2 linked regions of the Phreatobacter stygius genome follow. The protein of the gene in region 1 interacts with the protein of each later gene in a pairwise test. Links are inferred from orthologs where the notes say so. Each region holds a gene or a part of one and is shown in the gene's direction. Other genes may lie near its edges.

Evidence for each region.
Region 2: the proteins of uvrB (region 1) and uvrA interact in binary tests that used the Escherichia coli proteins (3 or more experiments, as listed by UniProt). The link is inferred for Phreatobacter stygius from one-to-one orthologs.

Annotation. Positions count from the first base shown.
Region 1 is NZ_CP039690.1:2,062,578-2,066,111, forward strand. The notes cover bases 311-3,532. They hold uvrB (excinuclease ABC subunit UvrB), read left to right. Parts: upstream 311-647; coding sequence 648-3,332; downstream 3,333-3,532. Other genes in these bases: E8M01_RS09395 (hypothetical protein), read right to left, coding at 311-438; E8M01_RS09405 (ComEA family DNA-binding protein), read right to left, coding at 3,444-3,532. Outside these bases: more of E8M01_RS09395, read right to left, coding at 1-310; more of E8M01_RS09405, read right to left, coding at 3,533-3,534. UniProt on the Escherichia coli protein: The UvrABC repair system catalyzes the recognition and processing of DNA lesions. A damage recognition complex composed of 2 UvrA and 2 UvrB subunits scans DNA for abnormalities.
Region 2 is NZ_CP039690.1:7,096,992-7,100,738, forward strand. The notes cover bases 194-3,628. They hold uvrA (excinuclease ABC subunit UvrA), read left to right. Parts: upstream 194-506; coding sequence 507-3,428; downstream 3,429-3,628. Other genes in these bases: E8M01_RS33585 (MgtC/SapB family protein), read left to right, coding at 3,502-3,628. In the rest of the region: ssb (single-stranded DNA-binding protein), read right to left, coding at 1-59; more of E8M01_RS33585, read left to right, coding at 3,629-3,747. UniProt on the Escherichia coli protein: The UvrABC repair system catalyzes the recognition and processing of DNA lesions. UvrA is an ATPase and a DNA-binding protein. A damage recognition complex composed of 2 UvrA and 2 UvrB subunits scans DNA for abnormalities.

The DNA of each region.
Region 1 (3,534 bases):
GATATAGACGCTGACCAGGCATAGGGCGAGATAGAGTGACCCGAGATCTTCGAGACCGGCGCGCGGACGCGCTTCGCTGACCGGCAGATTGCCGCTGGCAAAGCCCGCGGCACAGGCGAGCAGGACGAGGCCGGCGACGATGCAGGCCCCGGCATAGCCGCCGAGAACGACCAGCGGACGATCGAGCCGGCGGCGGCGATAGACCAGCTTCACGATGCCGATCGCCAGCAGGACTGATGTCGCGAGCGAGACGAGGTTGGCCACCGCCAGCCAGCGCGCCTCGCCGCCCGTCCTGGTGATGGTGTAGCTGCCTTGGGAATTCGGTGACAGGAACAGGCCGAGCACCCGGAACGACACCAGCTCGGCGAGCGCAAGCGAAGCCAGGATCCCGAGCACGGCAATGGTGACGCGCGCGGCCGCGCTGGTCGGTCCGGGCATGCTAGCCTCCGCATCAGGTGCGACGTCAGGCAAGATCGGCGCTCGCCCGTCCGGATCCAGCATGCCGGGATCGGAAGGCTGCGCCGTGCGCGCCGACACAGTCCGCCTCCCAGGACCCCATGCTGCTGCTGCCACCCTGTGTCAGCAGCACAGCTGCAAGACCGCCCGTACCTCTTCCGTTCCGGCGGGTCCCGGCCCATATTGCCGGCATGTCGAAAGCTCCGAAGCAGCCTGTCGCCGAAGTTCCGCGATCGCCAGCGGCATCGCCCTCGCCTGCCAAGGGCGCTGGACCCGCCAAGGCGAGGGATTCCAAGGCCAAGACGCCGCGATCGAAGGCCTCCAAGCCTGAGTTGCAGCCGCTCGGCCCGGCGCTGGCGGCGCTCCTGAACCCGGCGATCAATCGCGGCACGGCGGGTGTCGGCTCGCAGACCGGCCAGCCCCAGCACGGCTTTGCCGAAGCACCGCAGGCCGGTTTCCAGGCCGAGGCGAGCCTTGCCGACAAGGCGCTGGCGCATCGGCTCGGCATCAATGTCGAACAGGCCCAGGCCCTCGATATCGAGAGCGAGATCGGCACCTCCGGCGTCACCGCCACGGTCAAGGCGCTGGAGCGGCTGATCCAGGAAGGCCGGCCTGAGGTCAACGGCCAGGTCTGGCTGCCGCACAAGCCGGCACGTCCGGAAAAATGGGAGGGCGGCAAGGCGTTCGAACTGGTCTCGGAATTCGAGCCGGCCGGCGACCAGCCGACCGCCATCGCCGAGCTGGTCGACGGCCTCAGCCGCCAGGAGCGCGACCAGGTGCTGCTCGGCGTCACCGGCTCGGGCAAGACCTTCACCGCCGCCCAGATCATTGCCGCGACCCAGCGCCCGGCCATCGTGCTGGCGCCCAACAAGACGCTGGCCGCCCAGCTCTATGGCGAGTTCAAATCGTTCTTCCCGAACAATGCGGTGGAGTATTTCGTCTCCTATTACGACTACTACCAGCCGGAAGCCTATGTGCCGCGCTCGGACACCTATATCGAGAAGGAATCTTCGATCAACGAGCAGATCGACCGGATGCGCCACTCGGCCACCCGCGCCCTGCTCGAGCGCGACGACGTGATCATCGTCGCCTCGGTCTCCTGCATCTACGGCATCGGTTCGGTCGAGACCTATACCGCCATGACCTTCGGCGTGAAGGTCGGCGAGAAGCTCGACCAGCGGCAGCTGATCGCCGACCTGATCGCGCTGCAATACAAGCGCACCCAGATGGACTTTTCACGCGGCACCTTCCGGGTGCGCGGCGACACCATCGAACTGTTCCCGGCCCACCTGGAAGACCGCGCCTGGCGCATTGGCCTGTTCGGCGACGAGGTCGAGTCGATCCACGAATTCGACCCGCTGACCGGCCAGAAGAATGCCGACCTGTCCTTCGTCAAGGTCTATGCCAATTCGCACTATGTGACGCCGCGCCCGACCCTGGTCCAGGCCATCACGGGCATCAAGGAAGAGCTGCGCTGGCGGCTGGAGGAATTGAACAAGGCCGGCCGGCTCCTGGAAGCGCAAAGGCTCGAGCAGCGCACCTTGTTCGACCTGGAAATGATGGAGGCCACCGGCTCCTGCGCCGGCATCGAGAACTATTCGCGCTGGCTGACCGGCCGCCGGCCCGGCGAGCCGCCGCCGACCTTGTTCGAATATGTGCCCGACAACGCCCTGGTCTTCGTCGACGAGAGCCATGTCACCGTGCCGCAGATCGGCGGCATGTATCGTGGCGACTTCCGGCGCAAGGCGACGCTGGCCGAATATGGCTTCCGCCTGCCCTCCTGCATGGACAACCGGCCGCTGCGCTTCGAGGAGTGGGAGGCGATGCGGCCGCAGACCATCCACGTCTCGGCGACCCCCGGCGGCTGGGAGCTGGAACAGACCGGCGGCGTCTTCGCCGAACAGGTGATCCGGCCGACCGGCCTGATCGACCCGCCCTGCATCATCCGGCCGGCGCGCACCCAGGTCGACGACCTCATCGGCGAGGTCAAGGCGACGGCGGCCGCCGGCTATCGCTCGCTGGTCACCGTGCTGACCAAGCGCATGGCCGAGGACCTGACCGAATATCTGCATGAGCAGGGCGTGCGGGTCCGCTACATGCATTCCGACATCGACACGATCGAGCGGATCGAGATCCTGCGCGACCTCCGGCTCGGCGCCTTCGACGTGCTTGTCGGCATCAACCTGCTGCGCGAGGGCCTCGATATTCCCGAATGCGCGCTGGTCGCCATTCTCGATGCCGACAAGGAGGGCTTCCTGCGCTCCGAGACCTCGCTGATCCAGACCATTGGCCGCGCCGCCCGCAATGTCGACGGCCGGGTGCTGCTTTATGCCGACCAAATGACCGGCTCGCTGGAACGCGCCATTGCCGAGACCAACCGGCGGCGCGAGAAGCAGGAAGCTTATAACGCCGCCCATGGCATCACGCCGCAGACCATCAAGCGGGCGATCTCGCAGATCCTCGATTCGGTCTACGAGAAAGACCATGTCACCGTCGATGCCGGCCTGACCAAGAGCGGCGCTTCGGTCGGCCACAATCTCGCGGCGGTCACCGCCGATCTGGAAAAGCGCATGCGCGAGGCGGCCGCCGACCTGCGCTTCGAGGAGGCCGCGCGCCTGCGCGACGAGCTGAAGCGGCTGCGCGAGACCGAACTCGCTGTCATGGACGACCCGCTGGCGCGCCAGCAGGCGGTCGACGACAGGACCGGCGGCTATCGTGGCGAGCGCAAATACGGCAAGGCGGCCAATCTGCCGCCGTCCCGCGCGGCGAGGCCCGATCTCGACAGCATGGGCCCGGGCACCGATCGCGAAGTGCCTGTTGGGGCCGAGGCCCGGCACAAAGGCGGCGGCAAGCCACGGCGGGGCTGGAAGCGCTGACACGCTTCGCCGGCCGTTGTGCTGGCGCGAGACACCCGGTCACCGGCCACGGGTCGGCGCGACAGGCCGGCCCGGGCCGGCCTGTCCGTTCAAGGCAATGCGGCGATGCGATCAGCGCTGGCGGGCGATGATCTTGTCCTTGATGCCGTCATAGACGCCCTGCGGGATGATGTTGCGGTTGGGCAGGTCGTCCTTGCCGCGA
Region 2 (3,747 bases), 5.0 Mb from region 1 along the record:
ACTTCCGGATCCTTGCCCAGATTGCCGATCAGGATGACCTTGTTGACGCTGCCTGCCATGTCGCTCTCCCTCTCCCCGCAGCCGCTGCCCGGGGCGCTTTCAGCCTGAACCGATCGGAGCCATCCCATGTTCGGCCGGCTCCGTCACCGCGCGATCGACGGGAATTCGAGATCTATCCCCAGTTTCCCGACCTCTGCTCTCGGGAATTCCGATCCGCAGCAATGTTCATTATTTGTTCTTGTCGGTTCTGGCAAGCCCCGATAAGCTCCGCCGGCGTGATCGTCTCGAATCGGCCAGCGCATCCTGTGCAAATCAGCCATCCGGTGGCCTTCAGCCCCTGGCGGTGAGGCGCTGCCGTTTCTACTTTGGGGGCTTGCTTCTTGACACGTCGACCCTTGCGCAGGTTTGGCGATCCCGCATGCCCCATGCCTGTTCTTCAGAATGCCCGCCTGCCGACAGCCTGCTTGCGCCGCTTCCCGCGTGATCGTGTTCAACGGACCTGATAGATGACCGATCTTTTCGACAAGTACCGCGACGACGTGCGGCGCCCCGACCAGCGGGTGATCTCCGTGCGCGGCGCGCGCGAGCACAATCTGAAGGGCGTCGACCTGACCATCCCGCGCGATGCGCTGGTGGTGTTCACCGGCCTGTCCGGCTCGGGCAAGTCGTCGCTCGCCTTCGACACGATCTATGCCGAGGGCCAGCGGCGTTATGTCGAGAGCCTGTCGGCCTATGCCCGCCAGTTCCTCGAAATGATGCAGAAGCCGGATGTCGACCAGATCGACGGCCTGTCGCCGGCGATCTCGATCGAACAGAAGACGACGTCGAAGAACCCGCGCTCGACGGTCGGCACGGTCACCGAGATCTACGACTACATGCGCCTGCTGTGGGCGCGGGTCGGCGTGCCCTATTCGCCGGCCACCGGCCTGCCGATCGAGAGCCAGACGGTCAGCCAGATGGTCGACAAGACCCTGGCGCTGCCCGAGGGCTCCAGGCTCTATCTGCTGGCGCCGGCGGTGCGCGGCCGCAAGGGCGAATATCGCAAGGAACTGGCCGAATATCAGAAGAAGGGCTTTCAGCGGGTCAAGGTCGACGGCACCTTTTACGAGATCGCCGACGTGCCGCCGCTCGACAAGAAGCTGAAGCACGACATCGACGTGGTGGTCGACCGGGTGGTGGTGCGCGCCGACATGGCCGCGCGGCTCGCCGACAGCTTCGAAATGGCGCTGAAGCTCGCCGACGGCATCGCCATTGTCGAATTCGCCGAAGGCAAGGACGCCAAGGGCGAGCCGCTGCGCGTCATCTTCTCGGAAAAGTTCGCCTGCCCGGTCTCCGGCTTCACCATTTCCGAGATCGAGCCGCGGCTGTTCTCGTTCAACAACCCGTTCGGCGCCTGCCCGGCCTGCGACGGCCTGGGTGTCGAACAGACGATCGACGCCGACCTGGTGATCCCGGACAAGGACCTGAGCCTGCGCAAGGGCGCGATCGGGCCCTGGGCCAAGTCGACCTCGCCATTCTACACCCAGACGCTCGATGCCCTGGCGAAACATTACGGCTTCTCGCTGACCGCGCCCTGGCGGTCGCTGCCCGAGAAGGCGCAGACCGTGATCCTGTTCGGCACCGGCGAAGAGACCGTCACGTTCAAATATGACGACGGGCTGCGCTCCTACGAGACCACCAAGACCTTCGAGGGCGTGGTCCGCAATCTCGAGCGGCGGCTGAAGGAAACCGAGAGCGAATGGGCGCGCGAGGAGATCTCGCGTTACGTTTCGGCGGTGCCGTGCAAGACCTGCGGCGGTTTCCGGCTGAAGCCCGAGGCGCTGGCGGTGAAGATCGCGGCGACCCATGTCGGCGAGATCTCGCAATTGTCGGTCCGCGCCGCCAATGAATGGTTCGCCACCCTGCCGCCGAAACTGACCGCGCAGCAGAACGAGATCGCCGTCCGCATCCTGAAGGAGATCCGCGACCGCCTGCGCTTCCTGGTCGATGTCGGCCTCGAATACCTGACCCTCGGGCGCAATTCCGGCACGCTGTCGGGTGGCGAGAGCCAGCGCATCCGGCTCGCCTCGCAGATCGGCTCGGGCCTGACCGGCGTGCTCTATGTGCTGGACGAGCCGTCGATCGGCCTGCACCAGCGCGACAACGAGCGGCTGCTCGGCACGCTGAAGCGGCTGCGCGACCTCGGCAACACCGTCATCGTCGTCGAACATGACGAGGATGCCATCCTGCAGGCCGATTATGTCGTCGATGTCGGGCCGGGCGCCGGCATCCATGGTGGCCGCATCGTCGCCCAGGGCACGCCGTCGGACGTGATGAACGATCCGAAATCGCTGACCGGCAAATATCTGACCGGCGAGATGTTCGTGCCGACGCCGAAGCGGCGCAAGCCCCAGAAGGGCCGCGCGCTGAAGATCGTCAATGCCCGCGGCAACAACCTGAAGGACGTCACGGTCGAAATCCCGCTCGGCACCTTCACCTGCATTGCCGGCGTCTCCGGCGGCGGCAAGTCGACCTTGCTGATCGACACGCTCTACAAGGCGGTGGCGCGCAAACTGAACGGCGCCAGCGAAGCCCCTGCCCCGCATGACCGGATCGAGGGCATCGAGCATCTCGACAAGGTCATCGACATCGACCAGTCGCCGATCGGGCGCACGCCGCGATCCAACCCGGCAACCTATACCGGCGCCTTCACGCCGATCCGCGAATGGTTCGCCGGCCTGCCCGAGGCCAAGGCGCGCGGTTACGAGCCGGGCCGCTTCTCGTTCAACGTCAAGGGCGGCCGCTGCGAAGCCTGCCAGGGCGACGGCGTCATCAAGATCGAGATGCACTTCCTGCCCGACGTCTACGTCACCTGCGACGTCTGCAAGGGCAAGCGCTACAACCGCGAGACGCTGGAGGTGGTGTTCAAGGGCAAGTCGATCGCCGACGTGCTCGACATGACCGTCGACGAGGGCGTGGAATTCTTCAAGGCGGTGCCCAGGGTGCGCGACATCCTGAAGACGCTGTCGGAGGTCGGGCTCGGCTACATCCATGTCGGCCAGCAGGCGACGACGCTCTCGGGCGGCGAGGCCCAGCGCGTCAAGCTGTCGAAGGAACTGGCGCGCAAGGCCACCGGCCGCACCCTCTACATCCTGGACGAGCCGACCACCGGCCTGCATTTCCACGATGTCGCCAAGCTCCTGGAGGTGCTCCACGAACTGGTCGCCCAGGGCAATTCGGTTATTGTCATCGAGCACAATCTGGAGGTCATCAAGACCGCCGACTGGGTCATCGACATGGGGCCGGAGGGTGGCGACGGCGGCGGCGAGGTGGTGGCGATGGGGCCGCCGGAAGAGATCGCCAAGGAACCGCGCAGCCATACCGGGCGCTTCCTGCGCGAGGTCCTGGCCCGCCGTCCGATAAAGGCCAAGATCGAGGCGGCCGAATAGCCGCCACGGCCGCCATTGGCAGAGCGCGCCGCACCGGGCATATCTGGCGGGTCGGTTGCGGTGCGGGCCTGCCATGAATGACATCGAGCTGTTTCAGCGCTTCGGGCTGGCGATTGCGATCGGCGCGCTGGTCGGTGTCGAACGGCACTGGCGCGAGCGCGACGAGCCGCAGGGCCAGCGCACCGCCGGCGTCAGGACCTTCGCGCTGATCGGCATGCTCGGCGGCGGCGCCGGCCTGCTCGAGCTGGCGCTGAAGTCCGCCGGCCAGGTCGCCGGCCAAATTGCCGGCCAGTTCTCCGGTATCGTGCTGGTTGGCCTG